Regions from separate parts of the Kurthia sp. FSL E2-0154 genome, predicted to be linked through region 2. Evidence: predicted binding sites of a transcription regulator. Region 2 holds the regulator's gene; the other holds the start of a gene.
What was found. Region 2 encodes LexA, which represses DNA repair genes until DNA is damaged. Its sites were predicted from a motif close to CGAACATATGTTCG; they were not measured.
Positions count from the first base shown of each region.

Region 1: a site for LexA is predicted at 3,804-3,817, ahead of ruvA (Holliday junction branch migration protein RuvA). Genes of this name have one in related genera too.

Region 1 is NZ_JBBOPO010000001.1:1,466,038-1,474,352, reverse strand. It holds gene MHB75_RS07265 (Spo0B domain-containing protein) at 1-458, shown strand, start outside; gene obgE (GTPase ObgE) at 462-1,751, shown strand; gene MHB75_RS07255 (ACT domain-containing protein) at 1,772-2,227, shown strand; gene pheA (prephenate dehydratase) at 2,243-3,112, shown strand; gene MHB75_RS07245 (transcription repressor NadR) at 3,152-3,727, opposite strand; gene ruvA (Holliday junction branch migration protein RuvA) at 3,878-4,498, shown strand; gene ruvB (Holliday junction branch migration DNA helicase RuvB) at 4,512-5,516, shown strand; gene queA (tRNA preQ1(34) S-adenosylmethionine ribosyltransferase-isomerase QueA) at 5,536-6,582, shown strand; gene tgt (tRNA guanosine(34) transglycosylase Tgt) at 6,586-7,731, shown strand; gene yajC (preprotein translocase subunit YajC) at 7,771-8,049, shown strand.
Region 2 is NZ_JBBOPO010000001.1:535,702-544,016, forward strand. It holds gene MHB75_RS02520 (quaternary amine ABC transporter ATP-binding protein) at 1-446, shown strand, start outside; gene MHB75_RS02525 (ABC transporter permease) at 439-1,290, shown strand; gene MHB75_RS02530 (glycine betaine ABC transporter substrate-binding protein) at 1,301-2,167, shown strand; gene MHB75_RS02535 (DUF4309 domain-containing protein) at 2,275-2,994, opposite strand; gene MHB75_RS02540 (bifunctional metallophosphatase/5'-nucleotidase) at 3,198-4,970, opposite strand; gene lexA (transcriptional repressor LexA) at 5,275-5,922, opposite strand; gene yneA (cell division suppressor protein YneA) at 6,083-6,385, shown strand; gene MHB75_RS02555 (YneB family resolvase-like protein) at 6,385-7,044, shown strand; gene MHB75_RS02560 (DUF896 domain-containing protein) at 7,185-7,421, shown strand; gene tkt (transketolase) at 7,589-8,315, shown strand, end outside.

The DNA.
Region 1 (8,315 bases), 930 kb from region 2:
AAATGAATCTGGCTCTAGACCATGTCGAAGAAGCCAATCAACTTGTTGACCAACTCTCAACAAAATATCAACGATTTTCAATTATAAATGGACTGAAATGTGCGCATTTAATCGAATGGCTTCAGACATGTCAGTGGCGTTTTCCTTCTATAACGATTACAATGGAGAGCGATATTTCCGATAGCGCTCCAGCAGAGTGGGACGTTCCTCTGCGTAATTATTTAGAGAGCTCGCTACAGTCTGTACATGAAACAATCGACCCGTTTGTTGAACAAAATTGTCATATCTATGTGATGTCTACGAAACAAAAAGTGGAGGTTGCAGTCGAGATGAAGGGACATTTTGAAAAAAGCGATTTTTCAATCCCGATTCAATCAGAAGATTTAAGTGTAATCCATGAGGAGTATTCAGATACAGTGTGGCGTTATCGTGTCATAGGAAGTAAGGAGGGAAAGTAAATAATGTTTGTCGATCACGTAAAGATTTATGTTAAAGGTGGCGACGGTGGCGATGGTATGGTCGCGTTCCGTCGAGAAAAATTTGTTCCAAATGGTGGACCAGCAGGTGGCGATGGTGGTAACGGGGGTGCCGTTATCTTCAAAGTAGATGAAGGACTTCGTACGTTAATGGATTTCCGATTCAAACGTCACTTCAAAGCTGAACCAGGTGAGAACGGTATGAGTAAGAACGCACATGGTCGCGGTGCAAAACCAATGGTTGTTAGCGTGCCACCAGGTACAGTTGTAACAGAAGAAGAAACAGGTCGCGTTATTGCGGATTTGGTAGAGCATGGACAAGAAGCGATTATTGCACGCGGTGGACGCGGCGGACGTGGTAACTCACGTTTTGCAACACCTGCAAATCCTGCGCCAGAACTTTCTGAAAAAGGAGAGCCAGGGCAGGAACTTAATGTTATATTAGAGTTAAAGGTATTAGCTGATGTCGGTTTAGTCGGTTTCCCAAGTGTAGGTAAATCTACTCTACTATCAGTCGTATCTTCAGCAAAACCAAAAATCGGTGCATATCATTTCACAACGATTGTACCGAACTTAGGAATGGTTCAAGTCGGGGATGGCAAATCATTTGCAATGGCTGACCTACCAGGATTAATTGAAGGCGCTTCTGAAGGTGTGGGCTTAGGACACCAATTCTTACGTCATATCGAACGTACCCGTGTTATTGTACACGTAGTTGATATGTCAGCCATGGAAGGTCGTGACCCATACGAAGATTACCTAACGATTAATCGCGAGTTAGAGCAATATAATTTACGCTTAACTGAACGTCCACAAATTGTTGTAGCCAACAAAATGGACATGCCAGATGCAGAAGAAAATTTAGCTGAGTTCAGAAAGAAAGTAGGAGAAGATATTCAAATCTTCCCAATCTCAGCTGTTTCACGTCAAGGTTTACAAGAACTACTTTATGCAGTGTATGAATTACTAGAAGTAACACCTGAGTTCCTACTACACGATGATGAAGAGGAAGAAACAGATGCTACAGTACTTTACAAACATGAAATTAAAGGACCAGATTTCGTTGTAACACGTGACGATGACGGTGCTTTTGTATTAAGTGGTGACACAATCGAACGTCTATTCAAAATGACAGACTTTAGTCGTGAAGAATCAATTCGTCGCTTTGCACGCCAAATGCGTGGTATGGGTGTCGATGATGAGCTTCGTCAACAAGGTGCTGAAAATGGCGATACCGTTCGTATCTTAAAATTTGAATTTGAATTTGTAGAATAAACGATTCAGGGGGGAAAAAGATGAAAAATGTAGCGGATCAAAGATATTATTTAGTTCGTGAAGATGTTTTAACAGATGCGATGCACAAAACGTTGCAAGCTAAACATTTGCTACAATCAGGAAGCGTCTCATCTATCTGGGATGCTGTGAAACAGGTTGATTTATCTAGGAGTGCTTTTTATAAGTATCGAGATGCTGTTTTCCCCTTTCACTCAATTGTTCAAGAACGCATCTTAACAGTGTTCTTGCAATTAGAGGATCGTAAAGGTACATTAGCTAGACTTCTTTCTACAGTTACCGATACACATTGTAATGTATTGACGATTCATCAAACAATTCCGATTCAAGGTAGAGCCAATGTAACATTGTCCTTAGACGTGACTGCAATGGATGTTGATTTAGACGACTTATTACAAAGTCTGAAAAAACTTGATTTTGTTGAATCAGCAGAAGTGATTAGTTCAGGCGCGTTATAAGAGGGGGCTTTTGTGTTGGAATCAAAAGAGTGGGAGAATCGCGTGGCTTATCTAGGCCCAGAAGGTACATTTACGGAATTGGCGACAAAAGAATTGTTTCCAAACGATTGGACAATCCCTTTTAAGACAATTCCAGAATGTATTGAAGCAGTTGATTCAGGACAAGTCGATCGTGCAGTAGTACCCGTAGAGAACGCTTTAGAGGGGACAGTACCACTGACGATTGATTATTTATTCCATGAGGCAGATTTGTATATTGCGGCAGAGGTATTGTCGCCGATTGAGCAGCATTTAATGGTACATAAAGACCATGCAGCGCATTATAGTGAGATGGAACGCGTGTATTCGCATCCACATGCCCTTGCGCAGTGTCATAAATTTTTGCATTACCATTATCGTTCTGTACCACTAAGTCAAACGACTTCAACAGCAGCAGCGGCACAATATGTGTCAGAACATCCAGAGAATAATATCGCAGCAATTGCGAATATTGCAGCGGCGAAACAGTATGATTTGGCGATTGTAGAACAGAATATTCATGATTTCCATTTTAATCATACGCGTTTCTTTGTATTATCGAAGCGTAATGACCGTATTGAGCGAGAAGCGGATCAGGGACCGATTAAAACAACGTTGATGATCAAGTTACCAAATGATCGTTCAGGCGCATTGCATCAAGTGTTATCTGTGTTTGCATGGCGTCAAATCAATTTAAGTAAGATTGAATCGCGTCCGTTAAAAACAGGACTTGGTGATTATTTCTTCATCGTTGACTTACTAGAAGACGAGCATGCACCTTTAATGATGGGTGCGATGGAAGAATTGAGAGCGCTTGGCTGTTCGGTTAAGTCATTAGGTAGTTACTATACGTATCAGCAAAAATAAAAAACGAGGTTAGAGTGGAAACACTCGCCTCGTTTTTTATTATGCTTCAGGTAATAGATAACCCTTTAAACGTAATTGTTCAATTGCTGCATCCAGTTTTTTTTCGTCATCGGATGAAATTACGTGTAGATGAACACCTTCTGTTAAATTCATGAGTAAGCTTGCTTCAGTTGCGGTTACTTTTTCAATAAATTGTTGTACATCATAACGACTTGATACCATGATGGACGCTGTAATTTCACCGTATACGGGATGTTCTACCGTTACGTTTTTGACTGTTACCCCTGCATCAACAAGTGTATTTAGTTCATCTTCTGCTTGTTCTGGTGTATGGAAGCTCGCAATCTCGCGTTCAAACACGCGATGATTTGGATGTTCAGATAAATAGACGTAACCTTGACTTGTCGCCATGATTGGCTCGTTTTTTGCTTTTAAGAGCGCCATGTCATTCACAATCACTTGACGCGACACATTTGTTCGTTTCGCAAGTGCTGTCCCTGTGACAGGGCGTTGTTCATTTTTCAGAATCGTAATAATGGCCTCACGACGTTCTTCACCTAATAATTTTTTCATATGATTAACACCTCGATTGAATGCTTTTACGCTGTTAATCATATCATATATTTTTAAAAATGAATCACCTTATAATCGTTCGAAAGCATTCGTGAATTGTGGTATGATAGCTACTATGGGAATGTGTGTTTGTTTTTAGCGCACGACGGATTATGCTATAATGCAAAAGGCTATGAAAAGGAGAATTCGTGTATGTATGATTATATAAAGGGACCTGTTACGCGTGTGACACCCGAATACATTGTAGTGGAGGTGACAGGTGTAGGCTGGCAATTGAATACACCAAACCCTTATGCTTTTCATGTATCAAATGAGGAAATTCAAGTATTTACACATCTAAGTGTAAGAGAAGATGCACAGCAACTATTTGCCTTCACGTCACTTGAACAACGTGAGCTATTTCGTAAGCTGATTCAAGTATCAGGGATTGGACCAAAAGGAGCGCTTGCGATTCTTGCAAGTGGACATCCATCACAAGTAATCACGGCGATTGAACAAGAAGATGAAGCTTTCTTAATTAAGTTCCCAGGTGTCGGTAAGAAGACAGCACGTCAAATGATTCTTGACTTAAAAGGGAAGTTAGATGCATTACTTGAACATGTAGACTTACCGAGTGCAGAGGACGAATTACCGTTATTCGGTGTGAATCCGAATAAACATGAACTTGAGGAAGCGATGCTTGCTTTAACAGCACTTGGTTACTCAGAGCGTGAACTTGCAAAAGTGAAGCCACAACTAGATGAAAATGAGCAATTACATACGACAGAAGCTTACATGAAGGAAGCGCTCAAAATATTATTAAAACAAAAATAGGAGGTGCAGATTGATGGAGGAACGGATTGTGTCAGGTGAGTCTACAGAATTAGATGAACAATTAGAACTTTCATTAAGACCTCAAACGCTTGATAGTTATATTGGACAACAAAAAGTAAAAGAGAATTTACGCATCTTTATTGAAGCGGCAAAAATGCGTGAAGAATCGCTCGACCACGCACTATTATTTGGACCTCCTGGACTCGGGAAAACGACGCTTGCGGCAGTTATTGCACATGAGATGGGTGTTAATATTCGTATGACAAGTGGGCCGGCAATTGAACGACCAGGAGATCTTGCAGCTATTTTAAGTTCATTAGAACCGGGAGACGTGTTATTCATTGATGAGATTCACCGCCTACCGCGTGCGATTGAAGAAGTGCTCTATCCAGCAATGGAAGATTTTTGCCTCGATATCGTAGTTGGTAAAGGTCCGGCAGCACGCTCTATCCGCCTTGATTTACCACCATTTACATTAGTTGGTGCAACAACACGTTCAGGCGCATTATCTGCACCACTTCGCGATCGTTTTGGTGTATTATTAAGATTGGACTATTATGATGAACCCTCACTTGCCGAAATTGTAAAAAGAAGTGCGGACTTATTTGGTGTTGCAGTTCATGACCAAGCAGCGAATGAACTAGCAAGACGCTCGAGAGGAACACCACGTATTGCGAACCGCCTATTAAAGCGTGTGCGTGATTATGCACAAGTTTTAGGAGACGGAGAGATTACGGTATCACTCTGTCAGACCGCTTTAGAGCTTCTACAAGTCGATCCACTCGGTTTAGATCATATTGACCGCAAATTAATCGAGGGAATGATTGAACGCTTTAGAGGAGGTCCTGTAGGCTTAGATACGATCTCTGCAAGTATTGGTGAAGAATCGATGACGATTGAAGAAATGTATGAACCTTATTTAATGCAAATCGGGTTCATTCAACGAACACCAAGAGGTCGTATGGCCACAGCACTTGCTTATACACATTTCGGATACGCGTATCCAGCAGAAACTTAATGAAAAGAAGGAAGTAACGATGAAACTAGAAGATTTTGATTACGTATTACCAGAAGAATTAATTGCGCAAGTACCACTTGAAAATCGTGCTGCAAGTCGATTGATGGTATTAGATAAAGAAACAGGTGAAGTAGAGCATCATCACTTCCCACATATTGTTGAAGAATTAGAAGCAGGAGACTGCTTGATTTTAAATGATACGCGCGTATTACCTGCTCGTTTAATCGGTGAAAAGAAAGAGACAGGTGCACATATTGAAGTGCTACTCATTAAGCAAACAGCTGATGACGAATGGGAAACATTAGTGAAACCTGCTAAGCGTATTAAAGTGGGAACAGTTGTCACATTTGGTGATGGACTATTAACAGCTGAATGTACAGGTGAGTTAGAGCATGGAGGTCGACTTTTTAAATTTAATTATGAAGGGATCTTCATCGAAATTTTAGAAAAGTTAGGTACAATGCCTCTACCGCCTTATATTCATGAGAAGTTAGATAACCAAGAGCGCTATCAAACTGTTTATTCAAAAGAACTAGGTTCAGCAGCAGCGCCGACAGCCGGTCTGCATTTTACAGATGAAATTTTAGATGCTATTCGTGCAAAAGGTGTACAAGTTGCTTTTGTAACTTTACATGTAGGGATTGGTACATTCCGCCCGGTAAGTGTTGAAACAATTGAAGAACATGATATGCATGCAGAGTTTTATAACTTACCAGCTGAAACAGCTCAAATCATCAATGATACAAAAGCGAACGGTGGACGTGTCATCGCAGTAGGTACAACATCTACACGTACACTTGAAACAGTCGCACAAAATAATAATGGTCAAATTATTGCAGAGTCAGGTTGGTCAAAAATCTTTATCTACCCTGGTTTTGAATATAAAGCAATCGACGGAATGGTTACAAACTTCCACTTACCAAAATCATCATTAGTAATGATGATTAGTGCATTGGCAGGTCGTGAAAACGTACTGAATGCTTATAAAATCGCTGTTGAAAATAAATACCGATTCTTCAGCTTTGGTGATGCGATGTTCATTCGTCCACAAAAGAAAGGAAATTAATTTATGTCAGAACAACCAATTCGCTACGAACTGATTAAAACATGTAAACAAACGGGAGCACGTCTAGGGATTGTGCATACACCACATGGTTCATTTGAAACGCCAGCTTTCATGCCAGTAGGTACACAAGCAACGGTAAAAACGATGGCACCAGAAGAAATTAAAGAAATGGGCGCAGGAATTATTTTAAGTAACACTTATCATTTGTGGCTACGCCCAGGGCATGAGATTATTAAGGAAGCAGGCGGACTTCACAAATTTATGAACTGGGACCGTGCAATTTTAACGGACTCAGGTGGTTTCCAAGTATTCTCATTAAGCGATATGCGCAAAATCACAGAAGAAGGGGTACATTTCCGCAATCACTTAAATGGTAGCAAAATGTTCCTTAGTCCAGAAAAAGCAATGGAGATTCAAAATGCACTTGGCTCAGATATTATGATGGCTTTTGATGAATGTCCTCCATTCCCAGCAACATACGAATACATGAAAGCTTCTGTTGAACGTACTTCTCGTTGGGCAGAACGTTGTTTAGAAGCACATGAACGTCCGCAAGATCAAGGACTATTCGGTATTGTACAAGGTGGAGAATTCGAAGAACTACGTAAACAATCTGCAAAAGATTTAGTCTCTATGGACTTCCCAGGGTATGCAATTGGTGGTTTATCAGTTGGCGAACCAAAACCAATTATGAACCGCATGTTAGAATATACTACGCCATTACTACCTTCGCATAAGCCACGTTATTTAATGGGTGTTGGCTCACCAGACTCATTAATCGATGGTGCGATTCGTGGTATCGATATGTTTGACTGTGTATTACCAACACGTATTGCACGTAACGGTACGTGCATGACAAGCCAAGGTCGTGTTGTCGTGAAAAATGCAAAATATGCAAAAGACTTTACACCGCTTGATCCGGAGTGCGATTGCTACACATGTAAAAACTATACGAAGGCATATATTCGTCACTTAATTAAGGCAGATGAAACATTCGGTATCCGTTTAACTTCGACACATAACTTGCACTTCTTGCAAAACTTAATGCGTCAAGTACGCCAAGCGATTCGTGAAGACCGTTTAGGCGACTTCCGCGAAGAATTCTTTGAGCAATACGGATTTAATAAACCGAATGCAAAAAATTTCTGATTCTTGTATAATAATGAATGAGAAAGGGGGAATAGAAGAATGGATTTTGGAGCTTTAGGTAATTTCTTACCATTGATCATTATCATTGCGTTAATGTACTTCATGTTAATCCGTCCAGCGTCAAAGCAGCGTAAAAAAACAGCAGAAATGCAAGCAGCTTTATCACGTGGGAACAAGATTATTACAATCGGGGGACTACATGCAACGATTGATGCAATTGACGATAAAACAGCAGTAGTTGTATTAGAAGACGGTACAAAAATGCGTTTTGAGCGTGCAGCAATTGGTCGTGTTGTAGAAGACGACGCAGCTGAATAATCAGTGTATAAAAGACACACTGGGACATAAGTGTAAAAACACTATCCCATATGAGCATAAGAAAAACTGGAATCGCGCTGTGGCGCGGTTCCAGTTTTTCGTTGCGAACGTTAAAACGAAAAGTGAAGTATTTTGTCCCAGACTGTTTTTTTGTTTGAATAAATTGGAATTAAAGGTGTAATATAATAAAGATGGTATAAAGGTTATAATAGATAGGTCATGAATCGCTTTTATCTGAAAAATGTGAAATAATAGAATCAACTCAT
Region 2 (8,315 bases):
CCAATCCAGCTGATGAATATGTAAGTAGCTTCATTGAAGACATCGACCGTTCTAAAGTATTAACAGCTGAAAACATCATGGTGAAGCCAGTGACGATTAATCCGGCACATGATGGACCCAAAATGGCATTAAAACGTATGAAGGATGAACAAGTGAGTATGGTATTAGCAGTAACACCGCCAAAACAACTAGTTGGCTACATAACTGCAGACGATGCGCTGCGCTGTGCAAAAGAAGGTCAAACGAATTTAATGAATTGTGTGCAACAAGATATTTTAACAGTGCCACATGATTTATTATTAGAAGAAGTGTTGCCAATTATTTCAGATTCAAAAACACCAGTAGCTGTCATGAAAAATAATCAGCTTGTTGGCGTTCTTATACGAGGCGTGGTCATCGAAGCTCTCGCGAAAGAAACATCTGCGGAGGTGACGGCACATGAATAATTTACTCGATCAAATTCCGATGATGCCACTTGCAAAATGGACGAATAATGCAATGGATTATATTACGGAACATGGACAAGGTTTCTTTGATGCAATTCAAGAGAATACAGAAAGCATGATGCTTGCCGTTACAGATTTCTTACTTATGGTTCCAGCAATTGTATTTATTTTATTAGTTGCAGTATTAGCATTTTTTGCAACGAAGAAAAAGCTCGGTTTAACAATTTTTGCAGTACTTGGATTACTATTCATTTATAACCAAGGACTATGGAATGACTTAATGAATACCGTCACACTTGTACTATTTGCGAGTTTAATTTCGATTATTATCGGGATTCCTGTTGGTATTTGTATGTCAAAAAGTAGAGTATTTGAAAGTATTATGAAGCCGGTTTTAGACTTCATGCAAACAATGCCAGGTTTCGTGTACTTAATTCCAGCTGTTGCATTCTTCGGAATCGGTTTAGTACCTGGGGTATTTGCTTCGATTATTTTCTCAATCCCACCAACGATTCGTTTTACGAATTTAGGGATTCAACAAGTACCAAAAGAATTAATTGAGGCATCAGAGTCTTTCGGTAGTACAGGACCACAGAAATTATTCAACGTAGAACTACCATTAGCAAAATCAACAATTATGGCTGGTGTAAACCAAACGGTTATGCTATCGCTATCAATGGTTGTTATTGCATCGATGATTGGTGCAGAAGGTTTAGGGCAAAAAGTATTAACAGCTGTACAAAGAGCAGACGTTGGACCAGGTTTTGTAGCTGGTTTAGCACTTGTTATTTTTGCAATCTTAATTGATCGTTTAACACAAAGTTTCAATACTAAAAAAGGGTAGGGTGAATTAGATGAAATTTTCAAAAACAATGAAAGCAGCAGGACTAGCTTTAGGACTTGGTCTATCAGCAGTCCTTGCTGGATGCGGTAATTCTTCAAGTTCAGATAAGTCAGATCCAACTGTTGAACTTGCATATGTAGAATGGGATACAGAAGTAGCTTCAACAAATGTTATTGCTGAAGTTTTAAAAGAAGAAGGCATTAAAGTCAAAACAACTTCACTTGATAATGCAGTGATGTGGGAAGCTGTCGCAAATAACAAAGCAGATGCAATGGTAGCTGGATGGCTACCACATACACATGGTGCGCAATATGATAAGTATAAAGACCAAGTAGAGGATTTAGGTGTTAACTTAAAAGGTGCTAAAATTGGTTTAGTTGTACCAGATTATATGAAGGTTGATTCAATTGAAGATTTAAAAGACCAAGCGAAAAAAGAAATCACAGGTATTGAGCCAGGAGCAGGCATCATGGGTGCTACAGAAAAGGCTTTAAAAGATTATAAAAACTTAAGTGATTGGAAACTAAAACAATCTTCTTCAGGTGCGATGACTGTAGCACTTGGTCAAGCTATCAAGAAGAAAGAAGATATCGTTATTACAGGATGGGCACCACACTGGATGTTCCAAAAATATGATTTAAAATTCTTAAAAGATCCGAAAAAAGTATATGGTGGCGAAGAACAAATTCATACATTCGCTTCTAAAAAGCTAAAAGAGAAATCACCAGATGCTTATAAAATTTTGAAAAACTTTAACTGGACAACAGATGATATTGAATCAGTTATGTTAGATATTCATGATGGTACACCACCAGAACAAGCTGCAAAAACTTGGATTAAAGAAAACCAAACAAAAGTAGCAGAGTGGACAAAATAATCGTGTAATAAATAAATCCTATGTAGTGAACATATGAAAGTTCACGCATAGGATTTTTTACATTAAAAAACGAGGTCTACGCACGGTAAGGCCTCGTTTTTAATTAATTAACCACGTCCACCCATTGGTTCTGAAGCACGTTGATTAAATATGGAAATATGATCTAATTTTTTTGTTTTTGTTGGACCAACAAATTTCAGCGTATTTTTTCCGACTTTATAATTTAAAATTGTATCTTTACCATTATAGGTTGTTGAAGATGGCTTACCACCAATAGCTATAATATCTGAAAATGTAATATCTGATAGTTTAAATGAACTGTCAGGTGCTACGAAAGTGCGCACATCATAAACACGATCTCCGCGCCCAATGGCAAAAGCATAGGTTACTTTTCCTTTCTTTTTATATTCAATATAATTCGTATTATTAGAGAATGTTGTAGCGGGTTTTCCCCATTTGTTTGTAATGTCTTCATAAACCGATTTTCCACTTTCAAATGGAACACCTTCTGTCATACCATTTTTCGCTGTTTTGAATTGGTTTTGTAAAAAATCACGTAAGATAGGTTTTACCGTGTCTTTTGATTTTGTTTCGATTTTTTTAGAAGAAGTAGATGTTACAGTAGTGTCTTCTTTTTTACTAGCCTCTGTTTGTACACCTTCTGTTTGTACACCCTCTGTTTGTACATCTTCTGTTTTCGCTGTCGTGTTTTCAGCTGCCTGTGTTTTAGGCACTTCCTTTTCAGGAGTTGCTTCTGGCTCTCCGCAAGCAACAAGTAGCAGTGAAGAAGCTGCAAGTAAACTAGCTAGTTTTGTATAAGTTTTCATCGAATCTCCTCCTTTTAATCGTTTATATTCTCTATTAAATTATACCAAATAAAAAGAATACAACTACTACAAATAGCAGCAAAAATTGTTAAGAAGTTTCAATATTTTTTATCTTTTTGTTATATTCATAAAATAAAGAGATGGAATGGTCAAAGTATAAAACCCGAAATTGCACTATATGGTGCAATTTCGGGTTTTAAAATTTATTGTACTTCTTTTAAACGAGGTTCTACAACAGAAGAAGCATCTACTGTTTTTAAGTTTGTAATATATTGAATGAATGCATCTGTATCTAAACCAAGATCATCGATTACTTTTGCTTCTTTAAACGTAGGGAATTGGTCACCGCCACCTACTAAGAAGTCGTTGATTACTGCTTTATATGTTTTCGCTTCATCAATCTTTTCGCCATTTACGAATACATCAACTACTGCTTTATCTTTATATGTGTATGTTAAACCAGAAACTTCTAAACCATATCCACCTGTAAATTGATTATTAATTGCAGATTTAACTTGAGCACCTGTTAATTCAACGATTTTTAAAATGTTACCGAAAGGTTGAACGCCTTGTGCAGCGCCACGTGAAATCACAAATGAATCGCCAGAAGCAGTTGCATCTAAGTCAGAGCGAACGCCACCAGAGTTTGTGAAAGCAAAGTCAACTGAAGCATCTTTTGCTTTTGCAAATGCTAACTGACCATCTGTTACAAGGTTCCCTACAGGTGAGCCACCTAGTGGATAGGCTACACGTTCACGTGAGATTTTTGCTGTATTCATATTTGCGATTGGTTGGTCCATTACTTTCCCAACAATATTTTTTGCTTCTTGAATAATACCATTTACTTTTTTAGATACTTTATTTTTCATAATCGTTGTTTCTGTTTGTGTATAGTTATATTTAATTTTAGCTGCTGGTGTCTTCATAAAGTCTTTTGTTTTTGAACTTAGTGTACCTGTTACAACTGAATAAGCAGATGCATAGTTATATGCTTCAACTACGCGAACACCTTTGTACGTGCCGTTAGCATAGCCATGATTATGACCAGCAAAAACGACGTCAATTGAGTTCGACGGATCGAGTTTATTTGCTGTTTTCAACATATCAATTACATCGCCTGTTAAATGTGAATTTTCTTGTGTTTCAATAGAAGAATTGGCATCTTTATCGACTTCGACAGATGAGTGAGCGACAACGGCGATTGCTTTTACGCCTTGTTTACGTAATTCTTTTGTATATTTTGCAACAGCTTGTCCAGGGTCCACTACATCGATATCTTTTGTATGTTGTGCTAAAACGACTTCTTTAATACGTGGTGTTACAATGCCGATGAAGCCGACTTTTACACCGCCGATTGTTTTAACTGTATAAGGTTTGAAGCCTTTAACTAATTTTTTTGTCTTTTTATCAACTACATTTGCTGAAAGAATCTCCATTTTAGAAGTTGTTTGTTTATAATCTTCTACGAATTCATAGTTTTGTGTTACACCTTTGATGGGTTTTTTACCTTTCCAAATACGTTGGAATTCGTCTAAACCTTCATCGAATTCATGGTTTCCAAGTGCACCAATCGAGAAATTCATTGCATTTAAAATATTCATTGTTGGTTCATCTTGTAAAAGACTTGAGATAGCAGGAGAGCCACCTACTGTATCACCAGCATGAATTGAAAGTGAATTAGAAGTTGTTGATTTCAACTTATTTGCTTTTGCAAAAGCAGCTTTTTCTTGTTCGAAGTTATACGCTAAAGAAGCCATCCCACCGACTGGCGTACCTACATTATCTTTTTTGTTATTCCCATCAATATAACCGTGTAAGTCGTTCATACTTAAAAGTTGTACAGGGATTTTTTTCTCTACTACTTTTTTACTTGTTGTTTTAGCTGTTGCATTGATTCCTGCACCGAAAGAAAATGGTACGGCAGTTAGTAATGCAGCAACGCTTAATGAAGTAATAATCTTCGATTTAAACATCATTTCGCCACCCCTTAAAATAAAATTGTTTCCTCCTAAATATAAGAATTACATCCTGAAATAGCAATATATTATTGAATTATTCGATTTAACAGAAAATATAGTTTTTTTAGATATTGTTATAAAAATACAATTTGTATAAATATAAAATAAGCTAAAAGTAATAAGTCAGACATTAGACGTTAGTCATTTGAACATATGCTAGCAAGTAAGTGATTAAGATGTCTATAGTAAAAAAATAAATCTAAACAAAATAAAAACTAGTAATGAATGTAAAAAAAAACATTCTTTACTAGTTGAAATTTATTTAAAATGAATGAATATTTCTGTATAGACCAACTACTTTACCTAAAATCGATACGTTTTGAACAATAATTGGTTCCATTGAAGAATTCTCAGGTTGCAAACGGTAATAACCGTCTTCTTTATAGAAACGTTTTACCGTTGCTTCGTCGTCTTCAGTCATTGCCACAACGATCTCACCGTTATTTGCAGAAGACTGTTGTTTCACAATGACATAGTCACCATCTAGAATACCTGCTTCAATCATCGACTCACCCATAATTTCTAGCATAAAAATATGGTCATCAGATGTACCATATGTATGTGGAATTGGGAAGTACTCTTCAATATTTTCAATTGCTGTGATGGGCATACCTGCTGTTACTTTACCAAGAAGTGGAACATGCATCACACCTTGTTTTGTAGCCGTAGTCGATTCAAAAGGATTTAAAATTTCAATTGCACGAGGTTTCGTTTTATCGCGACGGATATAACCCTTACTTTCTAAACGTTCTAAATGTCCGTGTACAGTTGAACTAGAAGCTAATCCAACAGCCAACCCAATCTCGCGTACAGAAGGCGGATAACCCTTACTTTGTACTTCCTCTTTAATAAAATTTAAAATCGCTTCTTGACGCTTTGAAAGTTTTGTTTTTTTCAATGCAGTGTTCACAACCTTCACCTCAACTTCCTACTATATTTTGTATTTTGAGTATAACATCGTAGAAAATCAAATGCAAACAATTGTTCTGAAAAAACCGTTGACAAAAACAAGTGTTCGAGTTTATGATGGGAACAAACATTCTAGTAAAAAGTTGGAAGGGGAAATTCAGATGAAGTGGATCAAAAATAATGTGATGGTGATTTGTTTTTCGGTAGTTGTATTATTGTTTGTTGGTAATGTTGTACGTGATACAATAGCGAAGACGCATGTAACTGAAATTCGAATTACAGAAGGTGATACATTATGGTCTTTAGCTCAAAAATATAGCGGAGATATGAAACCACAAAAATGGATGAACCAAGTTATTAATCAAAACAATTTAGTTGATGGGCAAATTATGGCGGGAGAGAAATTAACCGTACCGATTACGAATCATGAATTACAACAAATAGAATTAGCGAGTGATCAATAATGAAATTTAAAAAAGCTGTAGCTTACTGTCGCGTAAGTACAGAAAAAGAAACGCAGAACCAGTCTTTAGAAAGACAAAAAATTGAATTAACTGCCTATGCTAAAGAAAAAGGGTACACATTAGATTGTATTTTTGAAGACCGCCATAGTGGTTATGATATTGAGCGTGAAGGATTATTAGAATTGTTAGATTTCTTAAAACAATATCCGCAATCTGCTCTATTTATTCAAGATGAGACACGTATTGGACGCGGGAATGGTCGAATGGCTGTTTTACATCTTTTACAAAAATACGATACAACGATTTACTCTATGTCATCAGATGGTGAAATGAAACTAAACGATATGGATTCGATGTTACTGGAGATTTTAGCGATTGTAGAGGAGTACCAACGCAAAATACATAATGCAAAAATCAAACGAGGAATGCGTCGTGCTGTTGAAAATGGCTATCGTCCAGAATTAAATATTAGTAATCGTGGTAATCCAGAAGGACGCGAAAGAATTGATGTGCCGCTTGATCAAATTGTTGCATTAAGAAAAAAGGGGCTTACTTATGAAGAAATAGCTGCCACGTTAAAAATTGCTGGTTTTCATGTGAGTAAAGCAACTGTACATCGTCGTTATACAGAGTATGTACAAGAACAACAAAATCAATAGAATTTTTTCTCTAAAATGTCTTTTTAAGTTTTTAAATCGTTATTTTTAAGCTTTTTTCAGGATTTTTGAGCTGAATACTTGCTAAATTGCTGTATTTTTCATACCTTTAATGTAGTGACTAGGTCGAAAGGATGAAAATTATGCTATCAAAAGAAAAACTAGCGCGTATTAGTGAATTATCAAAAAAGAAAAAAGCAGGTACATTGACTGTTGAAGAAGCAAAAGAACAGACGACACTGCGCCAAGAATATTTAGATACATTCCGTAAAACAATGCGTAATACAATCGAAAACGTTCGTATTTTCGATCCAAATGGTGAAGAAGTAACGCCAGAGAAAATTCGTGAAAAGCAAAAAACAAACGGACGTCTAAACTAATAAACTAACAAGTAAAAACGCACACAATTATGACGAAAATCCACAATTGTGTGCGTTTTTTCATGGATAATCGTCTAACGTCAATTATAACCATTGTTTTATAGTCGATTCTTGACTAAACTAGAGATAGTAATACATTTTGTATAGAAGAAAGGATGTCAACTTTAATGACGCAACAAGCAGATCAGTTAGCAATTAATGCGATTCGTACTTTATCAATTGATGCAATTGAAAAAGCAAATTCAGGACACCCAGGTTTACCAATGGGCGCAGCACCAATGGCGTACACGCTATGGACAAAACAACTACAACATAATCCTCAAAATCCATCATGGTTCAACCGTGATCGTTTTATCCTTTCAGCGGGTCATGGCTCAATGCTTTTATATAGTCTACTTCACTTAGGTGGTTACGACTTACCAATGGAAGAAATTAAAAACTTCCGTCAATGGGGTTCTTTAACACCAGGTCACCCTGAATTTGGACATACAGTCGGTGTAGAAGCTACTACAGGTCCATTAGGTCAAGGCATTTCAATGGCAGTAGGCATGGCAATGGCTGAATCTCATTTAGCAGCAGTATACAACAAACCAGAACACAATATTATCGATCACTATACATACGTGTTATGTGGTGATGGTGATTTAATGGAAGGTGTTTCTGCCGAAGCCGCGTCATTAGCAGGTCATCTACAATTAGAAAAATTAATCGTATTATACGATAGTAACGATATTTCATTAGATGGTGATTTAAACAAATCATTCTCAGATGATACAGCTGCACGTTATAAATCATATGGCTGGAATTACTTATTAGTAGAAGACGGTACAGATGTGACAGCAATCAATCAAGCAATCGAAAATGCAAAAACATCAAATAAACCAACATTAATTG